One region of the Paenibacillus sp. 2TAB23 genome, then DNA from elsewhere that is predicted to be linked to it. Evidence: a T-box and tRNA genes for the amino acid it is inferred to sense, from the RefSeq annotation. Region 1 holds a T-box; the other holds one or more tRNA genes.
The links. The T-box of region 1 lies ahead of ileS (isoleucine--tRNA ligase). A T-box ahead of a tRNA ligase gene usually reads a tRNA of that ligase, here a tRNA-Ile.

Region 1 (15,072 bases):
GATCTCCCAAGGATCGATAACATTGCCTTTCGACTTGGACATCTTTTGACCATTCTCATCCAAAATATGGCCAGTAGAAATGACGGCTTTATATGGCGCCTTGCCATTGTATAGCGTTGACACCGCCAATAAGCTGTAGAACCAGCCACGCGTTTGGTCGATACCTTCACAAATGATGTCTGCCGGATACTGCTCGCCAAATGATTCTTCATTCTCAAACGGATGATGATGCTGAGCGAAAGGCATTGAACCGCTGTCGAACCATACATCGATCACTTCAGGCGTACGGATCATCTCCGCACCTTCCGCGAATGGCGATTTCAATTTAATTCCGTCAACATACGGTTTATGAAGCTCTATGTCCTCCGGCACATCGCCGATTGCCATCGCCCTAAGATCAGCTATGCTGCTCGGCGAATACTCTTTGCCCGTCACTTCGCATACCCATACGTTCAAAGGCGTACCCCAGTAACGGTTACGGCTGATATTCCAATCGACCAAATCCTCTAGGAACTTGCCAAAGCGCCCCTCGCGAATATGACCCGGATACCAATCCACGCTATTGTTGTTCGCGATCAGTTGATCTTTAACCGCAGTCGTCTTGATGAACCAGCTCTCCATCGCGTAATAAATCAACGGAGACTTGCAGCGCCAGCAGAACGGATAGCTATGCTCGTAACGTTCTTTCGAGTAGAGCAGTCCGCGTTCGCTCAAGTTTTTGACAATATCAATATCCAGTTCTGCGTCTTTCACAAAACGTCCGGCAAAATCGGTTACCTCAGCAACGTAACGGCCTGCCAAATCTACTACGCTCAGCATGCTGATGCCATTGTCGCGAGATACACGGTAATCGTCCTCACCGTGTGCCGGAGCAATATGAACGATACCCGTACCGCTAGTGTCACTGACGAAATCGCCTGCGATTACGATATGGCCCTTCTCGATTGCCACGTAATTAAATGGCGGCTCATAGCTAAGACCAACAAGCTCCGCGCCTTTGACCGCTGACAATACTTCGTAACCATCCTTCAGCACACTTTCCGCCAAATTCTGAGCTACGATGTACACCTCGCCGTTTTTGGAAGCACGTACGTAATCAAGCTCAGGGTTTACCGCAAGAGCAACGTTAGCCGGAAGCGTCCATGGCGTTGTCGTCCAAGCAAGAATATATTCGCCAGTTCCGATAAGCTTGAATTTAGCTGTTGCGCTAAGGTCCTTCACGTCCTCGTAGCCCTGCGCGACTTCATGCGAGCTGAGCGTCGTCTGACAATCCGGACAATAAGGGCTAACCCGATGTCCGCGGTACAGCAAGCCTTTTCCATGGATCGTTGATAAAATATGCCATACGCTTTCGATGTACTCGTTTTTCAGCGTAATGTACGGATTATCTAAGTCCGTCCAATAAGCGATTGCCTCTGTCAGCTCACGCCACTGCTTCTCATACTCGAATACGCTGGCTTTGCATTTCTTTACGAATTTCTCCACACCGTATTCTTCGATCTCTTGCTTGCCCGAAATGCCAAGCTGTTTCTCGACGCCAAGCTCAACCGGCAGGCCGTGTGTATCCCAACCCGCTTTACGGATGACACGGTAACCGGCCATCGTTTTGTAACGGCAAATAAAATCTTTAATTACCCGGCCAAGCACATGACCGATATGCGGTGCTCCGTTAGCGGTAGGCGGTCCCTCGTAAAACACAAAGTTAGGCTTGCCTTCCCGGTTTGAGATCGATTTTTTAAAGGTTTCGTTAGTTTTCCATTGCTCCAGCACTCTCATCTCACGAGTACGGGCACGTTCTTTGACATCAACGCGTTGCATCTCTCCAGCCTCCTGTTATAAACAAAAATAAAGCCTCATCCCTATGAGAAGGGACGAGGCTTAGTCGCGTTACCACCCTTGTTCCGCGCATGCAATATCGAACGATAAGCAGGCATATGAAGAAATCAGCAGGCATCTGCTGCCTTCATGCGGCACCTTAGTCACGAACATAATCTGTTCGCGTTCCCTATAACGGGGGACAGCCGTCAACACTTACTGCCGCATTCGCAGGTTCGGCGCTGCTTCTCAAAGAGGATATTCCGCGATAGCTCACACGCCGGGCTTTCAGCTGCTGCCGGCTCTCTGGGGAGTGATGCTAAAACGTACTTGTTCTTATCAACGAAGTTTAGATCATCGATTTATTACTATTAGTTATAGCGTAACAGCCTGTCGATTGTCAAATGGGATTTCGCCCGATTGTGCATTTCACTAGCCTCGAGTAAGCTCATGCTCCGATTGTCTGGATTGCGGCTCCAGTGTATCCCAACCATCTACAGTGAGCAGCTCAAGCTGCGCCTCAACCAGCGTGCGGAAACGTGCGCGGTATACGGAGGCTTGCTTCTTAAGCTCTTCTACCTCTAACGAAACCTTGCGGGACTTCGCCAAGGAATCATTAATAATACGATCCGCGTTTTTCTCTGATTCCTTAATAATCAGCTGCGCTTCCTTCTTCGCGTTGCTTCTTACCTCATCTGCCGCTTCCTGCGCAACAATAATGGTTTTGCTAAGCGTTTCTTCAATGTTCGTGAAATGATTCAATCTCTCTTGCAAACCAAGCACTTGATTTTGCATCTCTTTATTTTCACGAATTAAGGATTCGTAATCTTTGATAACTTGATCAAGAAATTCGTTGACTTCATCCTCATCATAGCCCCGCAGTCTCCGGCCAAACTCTTTGTTATGTATGTCCAATGGCGATAACGGCATTGGCGCACCTCCTCAAGATATTTATGACTCTAGCAACCGAGTAATACAATTTGAATGAGAACAAATTCGACAACTAAAGTTAGAATCCTGCATTGGATTAAATAAATTTACCAATCCTGACTCGAATCCTGCCTTTTTTTGTCACGCCGTCGACCTCTAACACCTTAAATCGACCGAGTCCTTTGAATGACACGACATCTCCAGCCCGCAGCTGCTCAGATGGATCTTCCTCCGACTTCCAGTTCACGCGGCATCTCCCAGCTCGGATCGGATCGACGATCTTGGAACGGCTGATGCGATAGACATCGCTTGCAATGCCGTCCAGTCTCATCGAAGCGACCGATAAGCTCATTTCCTCGAGCTTCGGAACGACAGTCTGCAGACCGGATAAAGGGAGTACGTCGGTTAGAACGCTAATGCGATGAACCTGTCTCAAATGTATGTTTAAATAATCGGCTATTTCATCCATAACGACAATATGGCAGAATTGCTCATGCACATGGATATCGCCGATTCGATCGCGTTTAATGCCGAGTCCGAGTAAGGCACCCAAAAAATCACCGTGATCCAAATCGAGTTGTGCTTGGCCTGGCCCGTTGACCACGAGAACAGAAATACCTATGTGCTCATCGTCCAAATTGCGATAATCAGGTCCAATAATTGCGCGCTTGCGTTCTGCTTGCGCGTATCCGCCGTCCATCCGTATGCTGACATCTGTGTTGCGATTAGCCAGTATAGTAAGGATTTGCGCTTGTCTAGGGTCTAAAAAATCGGTCCGCTTCAGCTCATGCTGCTGTGCGGACCGCTCTATCCATTCCTCCGCCCGATCTACGAAAGGTTTCTCATCGGGATGGAAATGATCGTATATTCCTTGTTTCATGCAAAATCATTCCTTTAAGTAAGGTGAAACGGTTATCGCCATCCTTTGGCGGCGCGACGCGTTTCATTCCGATAAATATAGAAAATGTATAGCCTAAGGATATACTTCCCTATATTTTAAAAAATCCGATTACGGAATCAAAAATTCAATGACCGCAACCAAGCCCATCGCAACGAAACGCAATGCGAAAAGCGCAATAATCGGCGATAGATCAAGCATGCCGCCAATTGGAGGGATGAATCTTCTGAAGATTCCCAGGTAAGGCTCAACCAATTTAGCTAAATAAACACCAATAAAGCTTTCTCTCGCATTCGGCAGCCATGAAAGCAGCACATAACCGATAATCATAAAGCTGTAGATACTTTGAAGAGTACCTATTACATCTCCCACACTATTAAACAACTCAAGGTCACCTCATTTTGTTGTAGTCGTTCTCCTCCGCCAGCATTTCCGTTATAGCACCTTGAATTTCCACTGAATCCGGCGTGCAAAGAAAAATGTTGGGGCCTAGCTTAGAGATGCTTCCGCTTAAAGCGTACACTGTACCGCTTAGGAAATCAACAATCCGAACAGCTAGATCGCTGCGGACTCTTTGGAGATTCACAATGACAGCACGGCGCGAACGCAGATGATCGGCAATTTCTTGCGCTTCGTCATAAGAACGGGGCTCGCTAAGCACCACACGAACATTTTTCTGCGAGTGAATGCTGACGACATTATTGCTCTTTGTGTTTTTACGTGCCTCAAAGGGAGAAGTTTCAGCTTCTTGTTCCTCCGGCTGAACAATGCGTTCTCTCTCTACGACTTCTTCCTCATCCTGCAAGCCGAGAAAGCTCATAAAACGGTTCATTACGCTCATATCTTATTCCTCCTCTTTCCCTACCAGTATCGTGCCCAGACGAATCCATGTCGCTCCTTCTTCAATCGCAACGTCGAAATCATTCGACATGCCCATCGATAAGTGCGTGATCGTTTTCCCGTGCGCAGAACTGCTCTGGATGACATCGCGAAGCTCGCGCAATGCTTTGAATACAGGCCTCGTCTGCTCTGGCTCAGCTTCATAAGGAGCCATTGTCATAAGGCCAATTGGCGAGATAGATTTGAATGAAGCAAGCTGCTCCACAAATCCTTTTAACTCGTTAGGAGCTAGCCCCTGCTTCGTGCCTTCGCCAGAAACATTGACTTGAATGAAGCAGGGAACGACAATACCAAGTTGCGAAGCTCGTTTATCAATCGCTTCTGCAAGCGACAGCCTGTCCAATGAATGCATGTATGTAAATTTCCCAATGACGTCCTTCACCTTATTCGATTGCAGCGAACCGATAAAATGCCAGATCGGCTGTTCGTCTATTCCATTGTCTGCTTCCCCGCTTATCGCTTCCCATTTCTCCTGTGCGTCCTGCCATCTGTTTTCGCCTAAATGACGAAACCCACGCGATAGCGCGGTTTTTGCTGTGTCCAAAGACACATATTTGGTGACGGCAATAACCTGCACGTCTTCTCTGCTGCGACCTGAACGCTCGCAAGCCTTGCTAATTCGTTCTTCAACCAGTTGTACTCTATCTTCAAACGTTAACGACATGCTTCACCTCTCCTGAATGCCGATCCAACTGGCCATTCGACCGGTCAAGCCACCTTCTTTGCGGTGGGAGAAAAACAAATCCCGCCTGCATCCGGTGCACCACTCTGTTAATTCGATATGGATCGGCAAAATTCCTGCTTTTATCATAATCTGTCGGTTTATTTCTTTCAAGTCCAAGTTCGCCTTGCCATCTACAGAGCGATGCAGCATCTTTTGACTCGATTCTCCATCAGCGCTTAACTGCTCCAATAGATGCTGCACTTGCTGAATAACCGGACCATCGACCTCATAGCAGCAGCTGCCTATGGAGGGCCCAATTGCTGCATTTAATTGCTCAGGTTTCGTGCCGTAAGCATCCGACATCGCTTGTACGGTTTCCGCAGCAATTTGCTGTACAGTCCCCTTCCAGCCTGCATGCGCCAGCGCAACCGCTTGATGGTGGGGATCATAGAAATAAAGAGGCACGCAATCGGCATAGAAAGACACAAGCAGCACGCCAGGCACGTCCGTTATGATTGCATCGGAACCTTTCATTACATCATCCATCGAATCTCTTCCGCGTCCTCGCTCCGCGAGCGTAACCTGCGACACGCGATTGCCATGTACTTGCTCGGCGCAGGTCCATGCCTCAAAGCTCCATCCAATCGCATCCGTCAACCGTTTGCGGTTCGCAATAACGTCCTGCTGCGAATCGCCTACGTGCAAACCTATATTTAAAGAAGACCAAGGTGCGCCGCTTACGCCGCCATTCCGGCCGGTAAACCCTGCTGTCATTCCCGTATAACGGTCATTCCATTCGGACAATAAAAAAAGCGAAGGTCCCTTCGCCGATTGGAAATGTTCAAATGCTTCCATAACGTTTTCACCTCTATTATAAGCTTGCATCACTAACTAGCTAACGCCAGTTTATCGTGTTACGAGCGAGCGTGCAAATCCTCTTCCTCCGCGCGCAGCTGTTTCGTATCATCCATCCGAACGAGCACGACATCCGCACCGATTTTCACAATATTGCGCCATGGGATAACGACCTCCGTACCTCCGCCGCCAAACATCCCCAAAAACTTAGTAAACTGTGGCACGACGATTGAATCAATGCGCCCTTGACGCAAATCGAGCTCCAAATCACTAATTTGACCAAGCTTTTTCCCATCTACGATATTAATAACATCCTTGGTCTGAAAATCAGATATTTTCATTTTCGTTCACCGCTTTTCATGTAGGATGATCGTCCGTTTACCTCTCCTATAACTATATGAGCAATTTGCCCAAAATGTCCTTCTACTCAAAAAAACAGTTAACTGCTCGATATTTTTTTGTGCGATTCCGTACAATACTTTTATTTCCAGCGCTTTCATGTCATCATTAATGTACGATACCGTACAAATGAAATTTTCTGGAAGGAGGATATATGCCCAAAATCATTGCTACAGAACAAGACTGGATCAAGCTCGGCTTAAAGCTCTTTGCCGAAGGAGGACCTGAAGCTTTAGTTGTTGAAAAGCTCGCTAAGCAGCTTGGCAGCAGCAAAACAAGCTTTTACTGGTACTTCAAAACCCGTGCTGCATTTATTAAACGCATCATCGTGTCTTGGCAAGAGCTCGCAACCGCTTCCTTTATTGCGCATTTGCAAGCACAGGAATCAGCATCACCTCGCGAGAAGATCTACCATCTACTGAGGGTTATGTTCAGCACCGTCGAAGGCCAAGATTTTATTTACCATCTTCGCAATCTTGGCGCTTCGGAATCCGAATATGCCGATATTCTCCAGATAATCAAGAAACAAAGATTGGATTATATGACGAGCTTGCTTATGGACTACGGACAAAGCCACGAAGATGCGGCAAGCAAGTCGGAGCTATTGTACAGCTATTACTTAGGCTGGCATGAGCGTCATAAGCACAAACCGCCCAGCGATGGAGAAGCAGAAAAACAAATCGCTCTTTTGAAACCCTTTCTGGAGACGTCACTTTAATCTAAACGGAGGGATTTAGATGCAGATAATATTGGCGGGTATAGTGAGCAGCGTGCTGCTTATAGTCGGAGGCATACATCTATACTGGCTATTCGGCGGGCGCAGCGGATTCGCTATCGCAGTTCCTACGAAGAGCGAAAACAAACAGCCCTTTTTTAGGCCAGGCCCAATCGAAATAGCTGCGGTTATTATTTTGTTCTGGGCAGCGTCCATCCTGCTGCTCATACATGTGGAGATCATACCGTCGATCGGTCCAGCCTGGCTGCCTGCTTTTGCCGGATGGTCGCTTGCTGTTGTTTTTTTGATTCGTGCCATAGGCGAGTTTAACATGCTTGGATTTTTTAAAAGCATTAAACATACACCTTTTGCTCGGATGGACACCATTGTTTACTCTCCCTTATGCCTGCTTCTTTCCGGAATAACCTTTTGGATGATGGCCATTGCCTAATATGCCGCTTTACGCAAAAAAACGGTGCCGCGAGGCACCGTTTTTTTATGTTTTTACATGCTTTTGCATTTGCTGAATAGCAGACTTTTCGAGCCGTGACACCTGCGCCTGCGAAATGCCGATCTCATCAGCAACTTCCATTTGCGTCTTTCCTTCAAAAAAGCGCATCGATAAAATCATTTTTTCCCGGTCGTTCAGCTTATGCATCGCTTCGCGAAGCGCAATTTCCTCGATCCAAGAAACATCCTTATTGCGTTCATCGCTAATTTGATCCATCACATAGATCGGGTCACCCCCATCATGATAAATCGGCTCAAAGAGCGAGACCGGATCCTGGATCGCATCCAATGCAAACACGACATCTTCCTTCGGGACATTCAACGCCTCCGAAATTTCAAAAATCGTAGGCTCGCGCGAGTTCTTGTTCGTCAAGCTGTCACGGACCTGAAGCGCCTTGTAGGCAATGTCCCTCAGACTCCGCGATACGCGTATCGGATTATTGTCTCGCAAGTAACGGCGTATTTCACCGATGATCATCGGTACGGCATAGGTGGAAAATTTGACATTTTGGCCAAGATCGAAATTATCTATCGCCTTCATAAGTCCAATGCAGCCGACCTGGAACAAGTCGTCTACAAATTCTCCCCTATTGTTAAACCTCTGTATCACGCTAAGAACTAGCCGCAGGTTGCCGTTTACTAATTTCTCTCTTGCTGCCCACTCATTGCGGGTTTGCAATGCCGTAAACAATTCTCTCATTTCGACATTATTTAGGACGGGCAGTTTCGAAGTATCCACTCCACAGATCTCGACTTTATTTCGGGTCAACGTGATTACCTCCCAAGGAGAAACATTACTGTACATTATCTCCTCAGGTGGTCTTTTTATTCCTCTTGCGACATCATTCGACATCTGCAAGCGGGGTGCGGCTTTACACCATTTTGTTAAATTCCTTGCGCAGTCTTTTTATAATCCGCTTCTCCAAGCGGGAAATGTACGATTGCGAGATGCCGAGAAGATCGGCAACATCCTTCTGCGTTTTTTCTTCTCCATCTGCCAGCCCGAAGCGAAGCTCCATAATAATCCGTTCACGCTCAGACAGCTTATCGAGCGCTTTGTGGAGCAGCTTGCGATCAACCTGCTCTTCGATATTCCGGTAAATCGTATCATTCTCCGTGCCCAGCACATCGGATAGCAGCAGCTCATTTCCATCCCAATCAATGTTGAGTGGTTCATCAAAAGAAACCTCTGTCCGTGTTTTGCTATTGCGGCGCAAATACATCAATATTTCATTTTCAATACAGCGCGAAGCGTAGGTAGCAAGCTTAATCTTTTTCTCAGGATCAAACGTGTTTACCGCCTTGATAAGTCCAATTGCGCCGATTGATACGAGATCTTCAATATGAATGCCGGTGTTTTCAAACTTACGGGCGATATACACGACTAATCTTAAATTCCGTTCGATCAGCATAGCACGAATAGCCGTATCGCCAGTAGGCAGCTTTTCCAGCAAATATTCTTCCTCTTCGCGTGTAAGGGGTGGCGGTAGCGCTTCGCTTCCACCGATATAATAAATCTCTTCGCTTTTTAATCCGAATAAAAACATCACACGATAATAATATAACTGAAGGATCAATTTGTACTTGACGAGCATCTGGCCCATCCCTCCTCGTTTGTATGAGCATACGTTCTTTACTGTTGTACCATAGACGGATGGATTATGGCTCGGTATGCCCCATCAGCCGTCAGCTTTCCGCCGTCCAGCCCGATCAGCACCTTCCGCGTTTCAAAAACTTGTCCTTCCCTAGTGATTTCGACCGCATCCGGCTTTATCGCTAGCATGAACTGCGAACCTCGGTTGACACCTCTGAATGGGACTAGGCGGAGCCGATCTTGCCATACAAAGGCTTGTTCATCCATTCCCGCTACAAGACGATCTACTTGTGCATCTCGTATGCTATTCAACCACGATTCGGGCAAATCATCTTGCCATAGGGATGCTTCCATTACCATGACTGGCGTCCTCGTAAGAGGATCATAAAGCTGGTTGCCGGTATCAATTAGACCAATACATACATGTATCCGTTCTCCGATTGTAACTTTGACCTCAGCTAAATGAGTCTGCACCAACTCCCGTTCTCTTTTTTGCGTCAAGACGGTACGGTATATATACAGTCCGATACAGAACGCAGCAACCAAATAAAAAAGTCCCATCTTGAGCTCGACACGCATGCTGCCATTTACGAACGTAATCGTTCTCCATACTTCGCCGGATCCTTGCATAAACAAATAATACAGACCAAGGACAGCTCCAGCAGCGACAAAATTCACTGCATAAAAAGCCGCGACATTTCTCAAATAATGCTGAATGGATGCAAAACCGAATGCAATCCATACCATAAGCAGCGAAATCCCGACCTTTACTGCGAGTGTAAACATAAAAGACAATTGCGGAAAAAGCATCAAAACGACATAACAAGCTCCGACAGCAGAAGCTAATAACACCCGCCAGGTTGTTGGTTTCAGATGACGGGCCCATGCAGAAGTTAATAGAATTGCACCATCCACAAGCAGCTCTCGCAAAAACATAACATCCACATAAACAGCCACTTCGGTCACCTTCCTGCAACTTGCGATAAACGGGCCTGCAGCCGGCACCCGGGAGAACGATTGACACTAGTATATTAAAATCCTATTTCAAAGTCTGTCTATTCATGACAGCATGACATATCTTTTTTTGTCGAGTAGGAGTATAAAAACCGCCTAGCCAGAGAGTGACGGAGAGACTATATGCTTCCACTTTTCAGCTGCTGATTAAAATGTTGGTGAAAGAATCCGCATCTACCACTTGCTCCTTGATGAAAGATATATTATGATTCTCCATATATGAAGCCGTGAAGAACACCGCTTGCTCGGGAATGAATTGCTCCCGCAGTATGCGGTGTTTTTTTATTCTGAGGGGGTCAAAGGAATGTCGTTTCATGCAATTCATGAGCGCTGGCTCGGTGTGCATCTGACAGAACGCGAGGGCGAAAGCAAACGAAGATTATTACAGGGACATGGACATGCCGAGAAGCTTTTTCTTGAGGCAGTATGGTTCCCGGCTTTTTTTGAGCTGGAAGGTTTAGCTCCTGAGTACGAAATCGCAGACTTTCGTGATGGCATTCGTTTTCTAGACTTTGCTTATATCAAGAATGGACTCAGGTTAGCTATCGAAATCGATGGTTATCGTTCTCATGCCGCTGAAACTTCGCGCTGGCAATTCTCAGACTCTCTAATGCGCCAAAACCACCTCATACTTGATGGCTGGAAGCTGCTGCGCTTCTCCTATGATGACATCAAAGAGAAGCCGCGCATGTGTCAGCAGCTTCTTCAACAGTTTATGGGTTAAAGCTTGATTGGCCGCAAACAGGAAACGAGTGCCGAACGATTCTTGCAGCTGGAAATAATGAGATACGCTGTCCAATCCCAGCTTCATATTCGCCCATCAGATGTGATCCAACTCCTAAAAATCAAAAAACGCGATGCGCAGAAGCTTCTTCACGGCATGGTTGCGAAACAACTGCTGCTTCCAGCAGGCAAAGGCACTCAAAGAATCCGTTGTTACAAAATAAACCCGGAACATCAAGAAACGATAGTTCAGCAGTTATAATATGTTAATTGCTGTTCGAGTGTACGGCTTACCATTGATACACCCTCTGTAGCTCCATAACACCTATTAGCACTTATAGTTGATTTTTTGTAAGGGTGGGTGCGGCGGCTCTGTAAGAACCTATAGGTTCTTACAGACGTTCAGGCTGGTTACTTTGGCGGCTGTAAGCTCCTATTTGCGCTTACAGCTGTTTTTTGTAGCGCTTGAGCAGGTGCGGCGGCTCTGTAAGAACCTATGGGTTCTTACAGGCGTTCACGCTGATTACTTTGGTGGCTGTAAGCACCTATGCGTGCTTACAGCTACTTTTTGTAGCGCTTGAGCAGGTGCGGCGGCTCTGTAAGAACCTATGGGTTCTTACAGGCGTTCACGCTAATTACTTTAGTGGCTGTAAGCACCTATGCGTGCTTACAGCTACTTTTTGTAGCGCTTGAGCAGGTGCGGCGGCTCTGTAAGAACCTATAGGTTCTTACAGACGTTCAGGCTGGTTACTTTGGCGGCTGTAAGCTCCTATTTGCGCTTACAACTGCTTTTTGTAGCGCTTGAGCAGGTGCGGCGGCTCTGTAAGAACCTATAGGTTCATACAGACGTTCAGGCTGGTTACTTTGGCGGCTGTAAGCTCCTATTTGCGCTTACAGCTGCTTTTTGTAGCGCTTGAGCAGGTGCGGCGGCGCTGTAAGAACCTATAGGTTCTTACTGGCATTCAAGCTGGTTACTTTGGCAGCAGTAAGCACCTATTTGCGCTTACAGCTACTTTTTGTAGCACTTGAGCGGGTGCAGTGGCTCTGTAAGAACCTATAGGTTCTTACAGGCGTTCAGACTGGTTACTTTGGCGGCTGTAAGCACCTATGCGTGCTTACAGCTGCTTTTTGTAGCACTTGAGCGGATGTGGGTGCGGCGGCTCTGTAAGAACCTATAGGTTCTTACTAGCGTTCAGGCTGGTTACTTTGGCAGCTGTAAGCACCTATACGTGCTTACAGCTGCTTCTCACTGATGTGTGAGCGAGAGCAGCGGTTTTATAAGAACCTCTAGGATACCTCCGCTCTGTCATAGCCTAGCTAACCACGCATGCACAGCAAAACACAAAAAACCGCCTCACCAATTGCTGGCGAAGCGGTTAATAAGATAGCTTTAGCGGTCGCTGCGAGGGCGATTGCGCAGGAACGCTGGAATTTCCAGCTGATCGCTTGATGTGTTGTTAGCACCGAATGGCTTGACGCCGCTTGTGCTTCCCGTTTGTCTCGTATCAACCGCTTCCGGTTGTTGTTGAGGCACACGGCGAGCTGCAGCTGACTTATGCTCAAAGCCCGTTGCAATCACGGTTACTTTAATTTCGTCCTTCAGATCTTCATCAATAATTGCACCGAAGATCATATTCACGTCAGGATCTGACGCTGAAATTACGATCTCTGCCGCTTCATTAACTTCATACAGGGATAGATTGCTGCCACCTGTTATGTTCATAATGACACCGCGTGCGCCATCAATCGATGTTTCCAGCAATGGGCTCATAATCGCTTTTCTTGCCGCTTCCGCCGCACGGTTCTCACCAGTAGCGATACCAATACCCATAAGTGCAGATCCACGCTCTGTCATGATAGTTTTGACGTCTGCAAAGTCGAGATTGATAAGACCAGGCACCGCAATTAGGTCTGATATACCTTGAACTGCTTGACGAAGCACATTATCCGCTTCGCGGAATGCCTCAAGCATTGGCGTCTTCTTGTCAACAATCTCAAGCAATCGGTCATTAGGAATGACAATTAGCGTGTCTACTTTTTCCTTCAGCGCCTCAATACCTAGCTCAGCTTGTCCGGAACGCTTGCGTCCTTCGAATGTGAACGGTCTTGTAACAACACCTACTGTCAAAGCACCGCATTCACGCGCGATCTCAGCGATTACCGGCGCGGCTCCAGTACCTGTTCCTCCGCCCATACCTGCGGTAACAAACACCATGTCCGAGCCTTTCAGCTGGTTCATAATAATTTCACGGGATTCCTCAGCAGCCTTGCTGCCGACATCTGGATTAGCACCGGCACCCAAACCCCGTGTCAGCTTATCGCCGATTTGCAGCTTGTGCTCCGATTTCGCCAAATGAAGTGCTTGAGCATCGGTGTTCACCGTTATGAACTCTACACCTTTAACACCATTTTCTATCATACGGTTTACAGCATTACTGCCGCCCCCGCCTACACCGATTACTTTTATTTGAGCCAGCGACTCAAGCTCAAAGTCGAATTCCAACATCTTTCATTTTCCCCCAGTCAAGCGTAAACTGCTGTTAGCATCCAAGTGATACGATACAGCAACGTTTCGCGGTAAAATATAAGCATCGTACAAGGCGAAACGGCTGTCGCAATCCTCTGGCGGCGCGGCGCGTTTCAATCCAAGAAATATAGAGAAAGGATGGCGAAACCATATGCTTTCCTATATTTTAAAAGTCAAACTTATATTATCTTATATTTTCAAATAAATTCATTAAACATACTCTTGATCCGCTCGAACATACCGGGTTTAGTAGAAGGTGCTGGACTTGCTTTGCGACTTGCCGTTTTCTTCACAGCTCCAGTTCCGCGAGCTCCCATATATTTCGATACATATTGAATCATGCCAACGCCGCTGCTGAATGCCGGGTCTCTTACTCCAATATAATCCGGGAGTGCGATTCTTACGGAAGACTCTAGCTCTGTCTGGGCCAAAGCAAGCGTTCCTGGCATCGACACAGAGCCGCCGGTCAGCACATAACCGTTAACCTTATCCCCGTAGCCAAGTCTTCGAACCTCTTGTCTAATGAGATGGAAGATTTCTTGCATACGTGGCTCAATAATACTCGCAAGGTCAACCTGTGAAAATTCCTTCTCCACGTTGCTGCCCATTCGCACCACTTTGAATTTCACATCTTCAGCTGCATCCAAAACGTTTGCACAGCCGTATTTCAATTTAATTTTCTCAGCTTGATCACTTTGAGTGCGCAACCCGTAAGCTACATCATTCGTTACGTATTCACCGCCAATAGGAAGCGTAGATGTTGCTGCCAGACCGCCTTGATCGTATATAGCGATCGTACAAGAGCCAGCTCCGATGTCCGTAAGAACGGTTCCCATCGATTTTTCATCTTTTGTTAGCGATACAACACCAGAGGCTAGCGATAATAAAATTACGCCAGAAATACGAAGTCCCGCTTTCTCTACACAACGCATCAGGTTGTGTATGGCAGTCTTCGTACCCGTTACGATCGTCGCTTCAACCTCCAGCCGTACGCCAATCATACCGCGCGGATCAGAAATGCCTTCCAAACCGTCTACCAAATATTGCTTTGGAACCAAATTAATGATTTCACGCTCCGGTGGAAGCGCAACTACTTTTGCTGCTTGCAAAACACGTTCAATATCTTCCTCGCCAATCTCACGATCCTCGTTGGATACTGCAACGACGCCACGATTGGTTTGAAGCGCAATATGATTGCCCTGTATGCCAACGTATACGTCTGATATTTGAATGCCTACCATGCGTTCCGCATGCTCTACTGCATTGCGGATCGATTGCACAGTTTGGTCAATATCTACTATTGCTCCTTTGCGAATACCCTCTGAGTCGGCTGATCCAACTCCAATAATATTAATGGCTCCATTATTCACTTCACCAATAATAGCACGAACTTTGGATGTACCGATGTCCAAACTGACGATGATGTCGTTGCTGCTCATCTTGCGGCACCTCCGTTTCAAATAAATATTTAAGATCACACATGTTCAAGGTCTTTCTACTTATTCAACGCCTTTAATATTTTCCCTCT
Region 2 (15,072 bases), on a different contig from region 1:
AGTGCAAACGGAACTGCAGGATTCGCTCCGACATAACGTCCTGCTAGCACCTCCAGTATCCGATTGTCATCCTCGCCATACCAATATCGGCTGCTCTCGCGCGGTTCAAAGTATGGGCTCATATCAACAGCTCCCTATCAACCGCTTCGTCTTCCTTCACTCTTTTAGATGATAGTCTAATATCAAAGGTTTTGTGGTAAGGCGTCATCAAATTGACAATAAGCGCCTTACAGCCTGACGGAACGCCTGTATTTCTCAACGTTTTGACAAGATGCTCATGCGCTCCGCAATCCATTTCAATCCAATCGTCTCCAGCGGCAAAATGGGCTGTTCCCTGCTTCCAGAAGCAGACATCGTCAGCAGGGACGACCCCATCTCCCGTAAGTTCACCTTCTTCACCGAATACAAATACAACCTGTGTCATCAAACTCTCCGGCTCCTCGCAGCTTATCGTAAGCTGCCAGCCAAGCTCGCTTTTCATTAGCTTTGCCTCGACATGATGCTGCTGCAAATGGGTCGTTTCTCTCAAATGATGCGGAAGCAAATACCAAGGGCTTACTGGCGAGCTAGCCGATTGCGGCAAATCTTTCTTCTTTATAGGTCCGTAGTATCCCTTGGATTCAACAGCTGTCAATCGGTAGCCATGCTCCAACACTTCTAGATCATTCATTTTGACAAACCCAGGCTCGAAGGAGGTTCCGATTTGTACGGCTAGCAGCCTCGCTTGACCATGCCGAAGCGCAAACATGGAGCTGGACTCTGTCATGACAGTTAAGCTCGTTTGTCCATCTCGTTCACGAGCGACCGGTGCACCGAAATCAGGATGCAACCGGCTGTGATAGATGATGCCGTGATGCCCGGCACCCTCCATCTCGCTTAAATAACGTTCACGCTCAAAATCACGATTTACCACGACTCGGTAGTTCGTTAGAAGCTCTGCGGGCGGAATGGATGGCTCGCGCAGCTCGGGACGCAACAAATAGCTTATCATCGCGTTGTTAGGCAGCCATCCCGGATGCTTCAAAGTCTGACCGGCAAGTTCTGCAATCGCTTCAAAGTGAGGATCCTGATCGTGGACGGCCATTAATCTGCTGACGAGAAAATAGCTGTCCATCGTGAAGCTATTGCCGAAATCCTGGCGTCCGGAATAATCGGTAACGACTTCGCCATTTGGATGGATCATATAAGCCATCATTTTCAAATTTCGACGAACCGGCTCGAGCAGCTCCTTCTTATCCAACAGCTCCGCCGCATGAAATAACATCACATCGCTGACTGAATTGTAAATCCCATTGCTGCGCTCGGTCCATTCGCCATCTTCTGTGCAATCCATTCCTTCAGCGAGCCATTCAAGCGCTCTCGCCTTCAGCTCCTCATTGCCAGACAGCTTATACAGGAATCCGAGTGCAGCGCTCAGTACCCAGCGGTGATTTGGCGTATGGCAGCCGCCTGTTAATAACGCTGGAATCGTCCGCTCTAGAAAAAGCAGCGTGTTCGATGCTGCTTTTTGCAGAGGCTCCCAATCATCCTTTCTCAGCAGCTCATAGGCTTGTGCCAGCCCTACAACAACAAATGCTGTATCAGGCGGTGAATGCATATTCGTCCAGCCAGGAGAAATCGTACCGTCAGCATGCTGCGAGCGAAGCATAAATTCACTTCCTAGCACAAGCCTTGTAGCCAGCTCATCGTTATGATAATATTTCGAATCCATATTCACGAGAGCCGCAATCCACAGTGCCATAATCATTGGAGTACCGCCATGACTCGGCCAGGCAATCCCATTCTCCGAATCTGCTACTCCGCCATAATAGCGGCTGGTTGAATCCATAATTTGGCGTTCAGCGCCTTCTTGCACCCATTCGTCATTAATCTTTACTAGCTTGCTATACATCCGCTTCATTCCTTTCATCTCATATCATTCCGATTGCAGGTGACTATCCCTTAACCGCGCCTAGCATTACACCGCTTACAAAGTAACGCTGCAGCCAAGGGTATACGATAAGAATCGGCACCGTCGCGAATATAACACTTGCGGCTTTCAAGCTCTCAGGCACGACCGTAGCCATTTGCGACCCTTCCATCTGCATGAGCTCACTGACCATATTGTTCTGAATAAGCTGGTACAGCTTGAGCTGAAGCGGATAAAGCGACGGGCTGTTGATATACATGAGCGTATCCGTAAACCCATTCCAACGACCAACGGCATAGAATAAGCTGAGAGTCGTAATAACAGGCAGCGACAATGGGATCATAATGCTCAGCAAAGTCCGGAAATGGCTGCTGCCATCGATTTCGGCCGATTCCTCCAAGCTTTCAGGGATATTATTGAAGAAAGAAATCAGAATAATCAGATAAAAAGGATTAACAAGTCCCGGCAGCACGAGCGCCCATATGGAATCAAGCAATCCCAAATTTTTGATCAAGATGTATTCAGGAATGATACCGCCGCTGAAAAACATCGTAATGACAACGACAAACATAAACAGTTTACGGCCCTTCAGTTTCTTTTTCGCCAAAGGATATCCCATAGCGATTGTCAAAACCATGCACATAACGGTGAAAATCACGGTTAGCAGCATCGTGAAGAAAAGGGAGCGAATCATCGCAGGATCTGTAAAAACCTTCGCATAGGCTTCAAAATTCAGATCGATTGGAATTAAGCTTACTAGGCCAGCTTGAATGGGTTTAACCGAGCTTAGCGAGATTGCCAATATATGAAGAAATGGAGCCAGACAAAGCAGTGTGCACAACAATAACACTACAAAATTAATCGTATCAAATACACGGTTAGCGGTTTGTTCTCTCATAACGTCCGCTCCTTTCAAATAGTCGCATGCTAGAATTAATGGCATATTGCGAAAAAATTACAGGATGCTCTCATCCGTCAGTTTCTTGGAAACATAATTGGAGCCGAGTACGAAAACGAGGCCTACAACAGCTTGGAATAAGCCAATTACCGTTGCCAGCGTATACTGCCCGGACTGAATGCCAATCCGATAGACAAACGTACTTAACACATCCGAATACTCCCGAACCGCTAAGTTCCCGATGACATATGGACGTTCAAAGCCGATCGAAATCATATGGCCGAGGTTGATAATGAGCAAGACAATAATAGTAGGCTTGAGACCTGGAAGCGTAATATGCCAAATTCGTTTCAGCCTTCCCGCTCCATCAATTCCTGCCGCTTCGAATAGCTCCTTATTAATGCCTGTGAGCGCGGCCAAATAAATAATCGTTCCCCAGCCGGCGCTTTGCCACACGCCAACAAGCAAATAGGTGATGAGCCAATCATTTTTGTCTGTTAGAAACGGAATCGCCTCTACACCGAAAGAAGACAATACATTATTGATCATGCCGGATTGTGTACCGAATACTTGATAGACGATCCCGCCAATAATGACCCAAGAAATAAAATGCGGAATATAAAGAATTGTCTGAGACAGCTTTTTGAACCAAGCCGTTTTCAATTCATACAGCATGATTGCCAATATAAGCGGAGCCGGAAATGATACGATCAAATCAAGGAAATTCAACATTAGCGTATTACGCAGCGTTAAATAGAAATCACGCATGCCGAATACTTCTTTAAACGCCTCGAAACCAATCCATTCACTGCCATTGATGCCTTGAAATAAATTGAAATCCTTAAATGCAATTTGTATGCCGTATATTGGTCCGTATTTGAAAATAATAAAATATGACAGCGGCAATACAAGCAGCGCATACAGCTGCCAATATCTGCGAAAATAAACACCCATGCTCACAGCGGTCGCCTCCAATTTTGAATAGGAGCCTGTGCAGGAATTCAACCAGAGCCGATTCCTGCACATGTTCCAACTTGTTCGCTTTATTTCGATTTCATTTCATTGTAAGCTGCAATTCTCTCGTCCAAAATCGCTTGACCGCCGTTTGCCATGTAATCTTTAAGCATCGTAGTGTAGGTGCTTTCGAACTGATCCGGTTTCGCCATAGTCGTTTTTACAATAATCTCATTGAACTTATCGAGCAATGTTGTAGCATATTTGGTTTGTGCTTCAATTGGTCTGTCCAGCATCACGAGCGGGATCGTATCCGCGTATGCAATCTCTTGTGCAATCGCAAGCTGCTCTTGGAATTGCTTAGGCATGGAAAGGGCTCTTGCTTGGAGATTTTTCTCTAGGCTGCCGAGCTGTTTACCATTGGAAATGATCGCCAAATCACCTGAATTGAATAAGCGGTTTTTGGCCTCTTCCGTCGGGTTCTCATTCGCCACGGGAATACCGTCCACTAACGAATAGTTTTCATCCAATACACCATTTTGGAGATTGAACAAATTGTCATCTGAAGCCATCCAATTCAAATATTTAACTGCTTCTACCGCATTTTTGCTAGACTTCGGAACCATAATGTAAAGACCGTTTGGTGCGTATTGCGGTTTAGCATGCTTGCCTTGGTCATTCGTGTACACATCAACCGCTGAAAGCACAGCACCTTCTACCGTTTTTTGCAGCAAATCATAGGTTCCGTCTTTATAGTAGATGTTAATGTCATCTTCGCTGAAGAAACCTACTTTACCCGTTTGAATATCTTCGCTCATTTTCTTTTTGTCTTTATCTAGTCCAAAATCTTTACTGATCAGGCCTTCGTTGTACAGCTTATTCATAAATTGAAGTCCGTCCTTGAAGCCTGGCAGCAGGATTGGATAATCATTCGATCCAAGCTGCTGGGTAAGCGTATATTGCTGCTCTTCTGTCATCGTCTGAATGAATGACCAGAGCAAAGGCTCATACTGTGCAGATGCGATCGTCATACCAAGCGGAATAACTTGTCCGCCCGTTTGTCCAGGGTCTTTTTCTTTAAATGCTTTCAACGTTTCATAAAGCTCGGCTGTTGTTTGTGGAACTGGCATGTTTAGCTTGGTCAGCCAATCCTCACGTATAAAGGAAGCATATTTGCCTGTATTGGAACGTTTAGCCGGAATCGCATATTGTGTCCCTTCAAATTTGCCATACTCGAGTACTTCATCACCTAAAAATGTTTTCAATGTTTGTCCGTGCTCTTCAAGCAACGGACCTAAGTCGGTAAGTCCACCCTGTTTGGCATAACGGTTGAATGTATTCGGATCATAAGTAAATACAATATCCGGAACATCACTTCCGCTAGCCATCAGTACATTCAGCTTCGCTACTTCCTCGGAACGCGGTACAGGTACGTATTCGACTTTCACATTGTTGGCATCTCCGAATTTCTCTTGAACCAATTTCGATAAGTAGTTGTCTGTAATCGTAGAACCTGCTGGAGCGTTACCCCGATCAAAAATTTCTACTTTAAGTGTAACCTTTTTGCCTTCTGCAGCTTTACCATTATCACTGCCGTTTGCTGCCGGTTCTGATTTAGATGAGCATGCCGTGAATGCCATCGTACTAACTACTAATAAAGCAAGCATTGATGTTTTCGAAGCAATGAACCGTTTTTTTGTTGTGTTTGTGTTTCCAGTCATCGTTCCAACCCCTTCATCATATCGAGTAGTATTCAAACCGGGCTGCAGGGATCGTTAGGCAGCGCTTTCATTCCCTTCATTGCAGTCCGTATCGGAATGACCAAAGTATGCCATGCCATTCGAATAGTCTGCAATAAACTAGTTTCTTAATCATAAACCTCAGCATAAATTCCCATATTATGGATTGTTAAACTTTGCTCGCATTCTAAACATTTTTCATAAACCCGCGTGGTTACTGGGTTTTCCGGGCTTTAACTTCAACCTTCTAAAGTCCCCCGGCGTTACACCGCTTACTTTCTTAAATACGCGTCCGAACGTAATCGAGTTGGCATATCCAACTTGCAGAGCAATGCTCTGCACAGAATCCTCCGTTTCTGCGAGCAGCACCTCCGCGTGTTCCATACGGAGCTGTACGATGAAGTCCACAAACTTCATATTGAATTCTTCTTTAAAGAGATAGCTTGCGTATTTGCCCGAGATATGAAAACGATCGCTCAGATGCTTCAAGGAGAGATCTGGATTCGCAAAATTTTGTTCGATATACGTTTTCATTTCGGTAATCATGGCATGATGGTTTTTCGTTTCGCAGAAAGCAACATAATGATGGTACAGCTCTGTTAGATGATCCAGAACCAAGCCATTCAGCTCCGTGAGTGACATAGTATGATCAACGGACTGTTTCCATCTCTCCGCGTTTTCAGCTGTAAAATGCTCATGTAAAACCTCTGCAACACTGCTTAGCTCCGTACCCAACATATCCATCAAGGTCTGAAGCAGCATCCTCACGTCTTCGTCCTTCAAACAATCCGCTTCCAATGACTTGAACAGCTTCTCCAAATGCTCGCGCCAGTTGCCTGTCGACAATCTAAATTCCCGTACCAAATCAGCTGCCATCTGCAAATATTTATACGACATGTTACCAGCTTGTCCCGGCAGATCATCACTCATTACAACTGCATCCTTGTTAAGCGATAGTTTATGAAGCATCGCATCCACTGCCGATTGGTAAGAAACATGGATCGGTGCCCAATCCTCGACAATCGGGCCTATCCCAAAGGTTAATGCCATCCTTAGATTATCCGATACCCAAACGCCGCCTTTTTCTGCAAATCGACGAATTCGCTCTTTTAATTCCAGCTTTTCATGGTCTGCTCCGACTATGATGCCCATCCGGCTCTCGCCGATCCATTCTGCCCAAGCAAACATCCCCTCATCCTGAGCCAACTCCTGCAGCACATTAGACAAAGCAAATTTAAGTGTATGCTGATCCATGACAGAAAAACCGCTGCTGAAAATCCCATACTGACCAATTTCAACGACGATAAATGAAAATTGCCCTAGCTTTGTACCTGCTGACAGCAGCTTCAGCTTCAGAATTCTCTCTTCAGCGCTGGCTGCTCCTTCTCCCCGAATAAGGTCAAAAAAGAGCTGCCTTCTCCCCGCCAAAATATGATCCTGCTGCTGTTTTTCGAAATCGGACGCTTGCTGAATCAAATTCTCGAGCGTATGGTCGATCAGCGACAGCTCGTCCATCTTCCCCGCGCCCATCCCCTCGCTTCGAAGCTGGATGGATTCAATCCGATTCATCATTAAACGGATAGGTTTATAGTTTTTTCGTGTTATATACAAAATATAGATAATGGCAAACAGAACCGTCAGAACACCGATAACGACCCATACGTAAGAAATGACCGAAACCCACAAAAAGAGCTGTCCCGCCTTTATGCCGCTTTCGAACGTCCATCCTAGAACTCCCATATCAACACGGTTAAGAACTTTGCCGCCTTCTTCGCCTGGAGGCATCGTTGAGAATAGTAATTGACCATCCTTGTCTCGGATATGTAAAAACGTAACGGAGTCATTTTTCATTGATTGAATCAGTCGTTCGACGGCATAGAAATTTACGTTAATGACAACAAGCCCTTCTGTTCCAAAGGGCAGCGGCTCCCGTTTGTACATGGAGATGACTTTTTTGTCGGTTTCCAGGCTCAGCTCATGGTAAGGACGTATGGCAGACCAGCCTTGGTATGCAGACTGTTCAAGAGCTTGCTCTAGAAATGCCTTGTCTGCAAAATCATCCCATGATACAAGCCCTATTCGTGTTAATACCTGTTTATCCTCAATTCGGTACACATACATGGAATCGATTAAGCTGTCATTGGCAACTAAGCCTCTCATACTGTCTACAACGCCAAAGGTGACCTCATGATTATCCGACGCCCGATCAACATTTATGAAATCACGGTAATAATCATTTTTTTCGATTTCCTCCAATACGTCCGTTTCAATTCCTCTCAGGGATCTTGATAAAGTATCCATAATATAGCCTGTAGATATGCGGTCAGCTTTGACCGTTTCATTATTCGAGAGCTCATTAACCATCAAGAACGATAAAAAGGTCAGCATCGTTATCGTGAATAAAAAAATAGGGAAATACGAAAGCAGCATTCGGCGGTACCAGCTTTTTTTCATAACAATCGCTCCTCATATTGGCTTACAGGCAATCGGTCAAGGTTCTATAAAATAATGATTCCATTATCGTTATTATAATAGGGTAAGCGCTTTCTCTATTCATTCTAAAAGATTCATTCTAGCAAAGCAATCATTTAGACTTCCTATTTAAACAAACGAATAGCCAGAGCTAGGCACCTGTTATCGATGACTTGCTCTGGCTATTCGGTTTCAAAAACGTTTCATCTTTAGCTCTGCTGCGTGTCGAACCAATTGTAGAAATATTGATTCATATATTGACCGGCAAGCAGGAACGGCAGTGTTTCTTCTTCTTGAAATGACTCTTTCCCTTGGATCGTAAAATACAGCCACAAGGCTAGTCCTTCAGCAAAAGCGCCTGAGTGATATTCCGTACCATTCAGCAGCTTAGCGATTGCAGCCATACAGTCCTCAAATACGGCTTCGCTTGCAGGATAGAGTGCTTGAAGCTTTAAATGAAGATACGAATAAACGTAAGGAAATTCCTTGCTCCCTGCCAAGGCTGTGCTGAATAGCGCGGTCGAGACCGCTGCAGTCATGATGCAGACCTTCCACTGCTCCGCATGCTCCTTGAGCGAAGCATCCTCTGGAAAACGCTCAAGCAGGTCATTGTAAAGCGTATCCTTTATGGAGAAAATCTCTGCATATAAACGACGCGAGCTTTGTTTAAGCGAAGCTTCTCCGTTTTTGCGATCGATCATATCATTCCCCGCCTTCCATTGCTTTGGCGACGTTCCGTCTACTCTAGTTTACTTCATTTAAATTCAAGAAAGCAAAAGTAGAAATGATCGCAAACAAAAAAGCTCACCGCAACTGCTTGCAGCAAGCTCTTTCATTGCCTTAATCTGCAGAAACGACTTCCGTCCCTGCAATAAAATCATGAATTGCCCGCTTATCCTCGCGCAGCCCTACCATAAATGCACTGATAATGACTGCTATTCCGAGCGTTAATGAATAAACAAGCCCGCTAACGACATTCCGAAGCAGCATCGTACCGATCCCTGGGCTTGAACCGTCCAGCTTGCGAATGCGGATGCCGCATATCCGTTTGCCAATTGTGTAGCCATTCCAGAAGACCGGAAGCAGCAGCGTGTACAGGAATGATAAAATATCCGTGAAATACTCTCTACCCTCAAGGCCTCCTGTAATAAGCAATGAAATAATAAATAGCGGCACACCAACTATCAAACCATCTAACAACGAAGCACCTAATCGAACCCAGAAGCCAGCGTTCATGCTCGCACCCCCTCCTGCTTCATTGTATAAGAAGCGCCCATGGATCTAGATATATGATCAAGAATGCAGGATCATGACCAGACGTGTGCGCGTTAAGAATCGTATAGGGGCATGAATGACGTTCTAAGACAACATCTCTTACTTTGCTTGAATAGAATGTCTTACAATGGTTTAAAATCTATGATGAGACTATTAACCATTAAATTTTTCGTAGGAGGCTCATAGCAAATGAACACTGCATGGAAGAAGTTAATAGAGAAAGCCTATGATTATCCTAGTACAAGGCAACGATTTCTAAGCAAGGGTATCATCTACCTTTACTGCGATTACTCCGGATTCACAGCTAGCAATAATCACGGTGCAGCCTGCTGTATCATCCATAATAGGCAATTAGAGATCACCTCTACACAGCTTCCTATCAAACAAGATGAAGGCTCCATTTATGGAGAGCTGCTAGCAATCGTGCACAGTCTCGATATGCTTGCTCTAGCATTGGCCAAGCATAAGCCGAAGCTCGCCGTCATATACACCGACTGCAGCCGAATCCAGCAGCTGCTTGCAAGCAGCTATTTCCCCAATTCGTTATACAGACAGGCTCGGGATCAAATATGGTCTGCAATTGAGCAGCTGCAAGCCTCCTTCCCAAATGTAGACGTGAAAATTAGTTATATAGGCAAACATAAAAAGAACAATGCGCTTCATAGGCTAGCCCATAATGCGGCAAGGCTGGCTGCCCGAGCAAATTCAGACATGAAGAAAGAGCCCACGATGGAATTCGCAGGCTCTTTCGGATGAGATTTGTACGATTTGCTTATTGAATCGGATTGTTTTGCAAAGACATCGCTGCAGCTTGTGCTTGTTGCAGCTTTTCTTGTGCTTTCTGAACGTCCTGATGCTCCTTCTTAACAAGCTGCTGTGCTTGCAGCACATGCTGCGTCTCTGCTTGCAGCATCAACTCTGCCTCGAGCAGCTCCTCATTTTCTTCCTGCAGCTGTCGATGAGCCGTCAGCACTTCCTGCTGCGCTTGCTCCAGCTTTTGATTTTCTTGCAGATCGGCAGCGATTTGCTGTAAATTTCTGTTTACCATCTCGAAAGCCTCCCTTGCACTCATTTTGTCAAAACGACCAACGTTTATCGTGCTCAAAAAAGTATGGTTTTATGCTGTTCAATCCTATGTCCAATGAAAAAACCTCCTTTGTTGTACCTGAACGAGTCAGATACTACAAAAGAGGTTTTTCAGCTTTACGTGAATCCTGTGTAATACATTTAAACACACAGGACTTACATCATTATAGAGCTTATGTACTTCGTGAAAACCATTGAATCATCAATGTTTTCTAGGTATGCCGAGGACGGGAATCGAACCCGTACGGTGGTCACCCACCGCAGGATTTTAAGTCCTGTGCGTCTGCCAGTTCCGCCACCCCGGCATGTTGTGAAGGTTTGCTATGGTGGGCCCTGAGGGACTCGAACCCCCGACCAATCGGTTATGAGCCGACCGCTCTAACCAACTGAGCTAAGGGCCCTCGAAAAACGTATATTTCAACGTATTCATCGAAAGGTTGGTTGCGGGGGCAGGATTTGAACCTGCGGCCTTCGGGTTATGAGCCCGACGAGCTACCGGGCTGCTCCACCCCGCGACGTATATCCATTTGAGCAAAGCTTCTTGAAATGGCGACATAAAATAATATACTATAGTTGTATGTTTTAAGTCAAGCAAAATATTCTAATTTATTTTCGAGCCTTTTTTACGGTATAAATCTAACGCCAAATCGACCTTTCCGCGAGCGAAAAACTTCGACTTCACGCGGGCTTTCATAGCCATAAACCCACCAGTCGTTTTCCATTCTTCTTACCAAGCACCCCGCCTGAAATTTTGTCTCGTATAGGCGAACCCAGTACACCCACCTCATGCGAATCCCTCCACTGTGATTAAGATGTCTAGCGGTATGCTAGCCGCTTCAATAAAGGTTGTAGCCATTAGAATACCCCAAAATTGGAATAATACAATAAATCAATGCAATATTCCTCATCACAATCACCGGCATGTCAGATGGCTTCATAGAACGAGGAGTCTCCTATTCGGTTTCTTAATTTATATGCAAATCGGGTATACTCAAAGTAAGATCATTGCGAAGGAGCTGAGATCCATGTTATACGGTATCGTTGTGTTTCCGGAAAAGCATGTTCAGGATTACGCAAACAGCCTGCGAAGAAGGCATGACCCGCACTATTCGGCAATTCCTGCGCATCTAACGGTGAGAGAAGCTGAAGAATGGACAAATGAACAGCTGCAGCTGGCTGTTGCCCATCTGGAACAAATCACCTCCATGCTGCCGTCATTCTCAATTCACCTGAACAGGGTATCAACCTTCTATCCTGTCAATCATGTGCTATACCTAGCCCTGCAAGACACGGTCTCCATGCAACAGCTTCACGAGCAGCTATGCAGCGGACCTCTCGCTGTTGAGACTCCTACTTACGTATTCACGCCGCATCTTACGATCGGACAAGAGCTGTCTGCTGATGAGCTCCATGATTTGTACGGCAACCTCCGCATGCAGGAGATTGATCTATCAACGACGATAGACCGCATCCACCTTCTCTATCAGACCGATAACGGCTCCTGGACCGCGTATCAATCATTTCTTCTTCGAGGATAACTTAGGACGTAAAATAAGCCCGAAAGCGGTTAGAAACCGCTCTTGGGCTTTTTAAATGGTCCGTTATCTACGATCTTTCATTATCTAGGCACTGGCATAACACCGATACCGCCGCCGCCGTCCATTCCTCCGTTAGGATTCGTTTTCAGCTTCTCAAGTACTGCGTTGCCGCGAGTTTCCCATTCGGCAAGTGCTTCTTTGGCCGTTTTGGTCTTTTTAATTACCTCTTGGAACAGCTCGTAGCCTGGTGATTGAGCTTCCCATATACCTGGTTTTTCACGGAAAATTTTCTCGGAATCCGTGCTTGTTGGTGGAAGCGGCTTAAGTGATGTAAAAGCGTCCATGTTGTATTGCAAGCCGCCAATTGGCGTCAAAAACTCTTTGCGTGCAACCATTTCATAAAGGCTTCTCGACTTCAGCTTCGCCCATTCCTTGCTGTTGGAAAATTTAATGAACTCCCAAGCATCTTTATCATTTTGTGCTTTGTTGTTAATGCCCATCAATTGGCTCAGCATAATGCTGCCGCCTACCTCAGGATCATTCGGGTGAACCGGTACGGTAACGACATCCCAATCTACTGGTACGTAATCTTTAATTTTGGCAGCATTGTCTGATGCTTTCTTCAGTTCATTGATATAGCCGTATTCACCGATCGTCATAGCTACTCTGCCTTTGATAAACAAATCGCCATAGAACGGATCATTTCCGTTTCCACCGTCAGCGACTGCTTTTTCATTTAATTTGTTAATAAATTCTTGAGTAGGAATAATTTCTTCTTGATAAAGGGAAGAGACGGTATTCCATACGCTTTCCCATTGCTCGCTGTTCACGAGCATTTTCTCGCCTTTGTCATCCCACATCTTTAATTGCAGCGCTTGGCTGTATATTTGCGTGTCGTTAAAGCCGTCAGACGGCCAGCGGTTGAATGAGAAACCGAAGTTGCGGTCTTCGCCTTCACCTTTAGCCACTTGGCGCGCAAGGTTAAGCACGTCTGCCCACTGCATTTTGTCAGTCGGAGGCGTTACACCCGCATCTGCAAACAGCTTCTTGTTGTAATACAAAGCGGATGAGCTGAATGTAGGCGTCAATGCATACAAATTTCCGTCGCCTGCGGATTTGATTCCTTCGATTACAGTCGGAACATAGTCGGTAAGGTCGAACTTATCCTGTGCGACTAACGGATCAAGTGGTTGAAGCAAGTTGTCCTGCGTCATACGGCGAAGCATGTTGTAATCAAGCACAACAACATCCACCGGGTTCGAGCCGTTCAGCATCTCCTTCATTTTCTCGTACGGATCAGGCTGTGTCGTCGGCTTCGCAGGATCTGACTGCTCAAAACGTTGATCATCGTAATTAATTGCGCCTACGATCTCGAATTCAATGTTTGGATGAGACATTTCGAACATATCGGTGTACTGCTGGCGGAAATAAGGCTCGTTGTCCGAACCGCCGTACAAGACGCCAATTCGAAGCACGCGCTTCTCGGTTGATTCCTCTGAGCCGCTGCTGCATGCTGCTAGCAAACCGATTAGCAAAGCAAGCGTTAAGCTAACTAAAGTTATTTTTCGAATACCCATTCCATTAAAACGTTTCTTGTTCATTCCAATTAACCCCCTAGTGATTTCGGCGGAGTAATGACAATCCGCTCGCCGTCAAATTCCATTGTCGCTTTGTCCTTAATATTTAAAGCTGTTAAATATTCCTTCGGAACCTGTAACCGACCAACGCGGTCTACCACGACATACGCTTCATGGACTGCTTGCAGCCCAGTTGCAACGGCAGGCAGCTCTACCTCACTCCCATCAGGATTGATGTTCGGATTCCGTTTGATAAACTCTGTGCTCGTTAAACCATCGCGGATCGCTACCACGCGATCGACTTTACCCGCAAGCGTTAGATCATGGGTAACAATGACAATGGTGATGCCAATCTCGCGATTAAGTCTGCGGAAAATATCCATAATCAAATCGGAAGTAGCCGTATCTACGGAGCCTGTTGGCTCATCGGCTAACAACAGCTTGGGTCGGTTCGAAAGCGAGATCGCAATGGCAACTCGTTGCTGCTCTCCTCCGGAAAGCTGATGGAGCTTGTTGTGCATACGCTCCTTGAGTCCCACCCATTCGAGCAGCTGCTTCGCGTAGGCACGGTCAACCTTGCCCGACAGCATCATCGGCATCTCTACATTCTCAAGCGCCGAAAGATAAGGCAGCAGGTTGCGGGCGTTATTTTGCCATATAAAGCCTACTGTCTCTCGCTTGTACTTGACAAGATCCTCTTCGGTAATCTTAAGGAGATCCCATGGGCCTACATGCACCTGACCAGCAGAGGGGCGGTCAAGACCGCCCAACGTATTCAGCAGCGTTGATTTCCCGCTGCCGCTGTTGCCGATGATTGCCATAAGCTCGCCTTCGTTTACTTTCAAGTTGAGGCCTTGAAGAGCGACGACTTCCAGATCGTCGGTTTTGTAAATCTTCACCAAGCCTTCGCAATCGATCATCGCTGTTGTCATCGTTCCTCTCCCATCTTGACCGCTTGATGCACTTTAAGCCTTCTAATATGAAGGAAGAGCAGCATCGCGCCAATAAACATCATCACTCCGACTACGATGAACAATTGGTTCGTATCATTCGAATCGAAAATAACCCGGAACGGAGGAACTGTTTCTGCAACATTCTCTGCGGTCTGAAGAAATGGCAGGAAGAGCAGACTGACCGTTTTCCCGATAAGCACGCCGAGTCCGATTGCTAGCCCTGCAGTAAACAGCTGCTCCAGTAGAAGCATCCCGGTAAGCTGCTTACGGGATAAACCCATCGCGCGCAGGACGCCGAATTGAACGACGCGGCCCGATAGATTAAAGAACCAGAATAGGACATATCCAGCTAGCGTGATTACGACTGATACTAGAAAGCCTAGGCTTAATATCCCGAACACGCCTCCGCGCGTAGGAAGCTTCGATTGCGCGATCAGCTCGCTTCTAACATCTTTAACTGAGGCAAGCTCGATTCCCGCCTTCTGGAGCTCGGTAACGATCGGTGCTACTTTGGCGTCCGGCTTCATCTTGAGCCATACTTCGTATGGTATAAGCGGAAGCTGGTCATAAATATAATCCAAATTCGTAATAATAAATGGCGATTTATCCGGATATTGGCTAGGCCAATATGGCAAAATGCCGACTACGACAAAATCCACCTTTCCTTCCGC

Region 2: it encodes a tRNA-Ile, which carries the amino acid that the T-box ahead of ileS (isoleucine--tRNA ligase) is inferred to sense. The anticodon was not compared.

The regions. Positions count from the first base shown of each region.
Region 1 is NZ_JBFRGD010000035.1:16,797-31,868, forward strand. Features, by position in the region: gene ileS (isoleucine--tRNA ligase) at 1-1,818, opposite strand, end outside; T-box leader at 1,865-2,167, opposite strand; gene AB4Z29_RS30275 (DivIVA domain-containing protein) at 2,248-2,745, opposite strand; gene AB4Z29_RS30280 (RNA-binding protein) at 2,843-3,625, opposite strand; gene AB4Z29_RS30285 (YggT family protein) at 3,755-4,027, opposite strand; gene AB4Z29_RS30290 (cell division protein SepF) at 4,035-4,484, opposite strand; gene AB4Z29_RS30295 (YggS family pyridoxal phosphate-dependent enzyme) at 4,488-5,207, opposite strand; gene pgeF (peptidoglycan editing factor PgeF) at 5,211-6,062, opposite strand; gene AB4Z29_RS30305 (YlmC/YmxH family sporulation protein) at 6,122-6,403, opposite strand; gene AB4Z29_RS30310 (TetR/AcrR family transcriptional regulator) at 6,616-7,179, shown strand; gene AB4Z29_RS30315 (DUF3995 domain-containing protein) at 7,199-7,627, shown strand; gene sigG (RNA polymerase sporulation sigma factor SigG) at 7,673-8,455, opposite strand; gene sigE (RNA polymerase sporulation sigma factor SigE) at 8,559-9,281, opposite strand; gene spoIIGA (sigma-E processing peptidase SpoIIGA) at 9,320-10,237, opposite strand; gene AB4Z29_RS30335 (hypothetical protein) at 10,599-11,018, shown strand; gene ftsZ (cell division protein FtsZ) at 12,408-13,523, opposite strand; gene ftsA (cell division protein FtsA) at 13,742-14,983, opposite strand.
Region 2 is NZ_JBFRGD010000002.1:4,249-19,320, reverse strand. Features, by position in the region: gene AB4Z29_RS02755 (glycoside hydrolase family 88/105 protein) at 1-122, opposite strand, end outside; gene AB4Z29_RS02750 (hypothetical protein) at 119-1,900, opposite strand; gene AB4Z29_RS02745 (carbohydrate ABC transporter permease) at 1,935-2,807, opposite strand; gene AB4Z29_RS02740 (ABC transporter permease) at 2,865-3,767, opposite strand; gene AB4Z29_RS02735 (extracellular solute-binding protein) at 3,851-5,482, opposite strand; gene AB4Z29_RS02730 (helix-turn-helix domain-containing protein) at 5,699-7,954, opposite strand; gene AB4Z29_RS02725 (hypothetical protein) at 8,182-8,673, opposite strand; gene AB4Z29_RS02720 (RDD family protein) at 8,813-9,208, opposite strand; gene AB4Z29_RS02715 (hypothetical protein) at 9,437-10,003, shown strand; gene AB4Z29_RS02710 (hypothetical protein) at 10,020-10,295, opposite strand; tRNA gene AB4Z29_RS02705 (tRNA-Leu) at 10,553-10,638, opposite strand; tRNA gene AB4Z29_RS02700 (tRNA-Ile) at 10,658-10,734, opposite strand; tRNA gene AB4Z29_RS02695 (tRNA-Met) at 10,772-10,848, opposite strand; gene AB4Z29_RS02690 (2'-5' RNA ligase family protein) at 11,359-11,871, shown strand; gene AB4Z29_RS02685 (ABC transporter substrate-binding protein) at 11,952-13,472, opposite strand; gene AB4Z29_RS02680 (ABC transporter ATP-binding protein) at 13,478-14,368, opposite strand; gene AB4Z29_RS02675 (ABC transporter permease) at 14,377-15,072, opposite strand, start outside.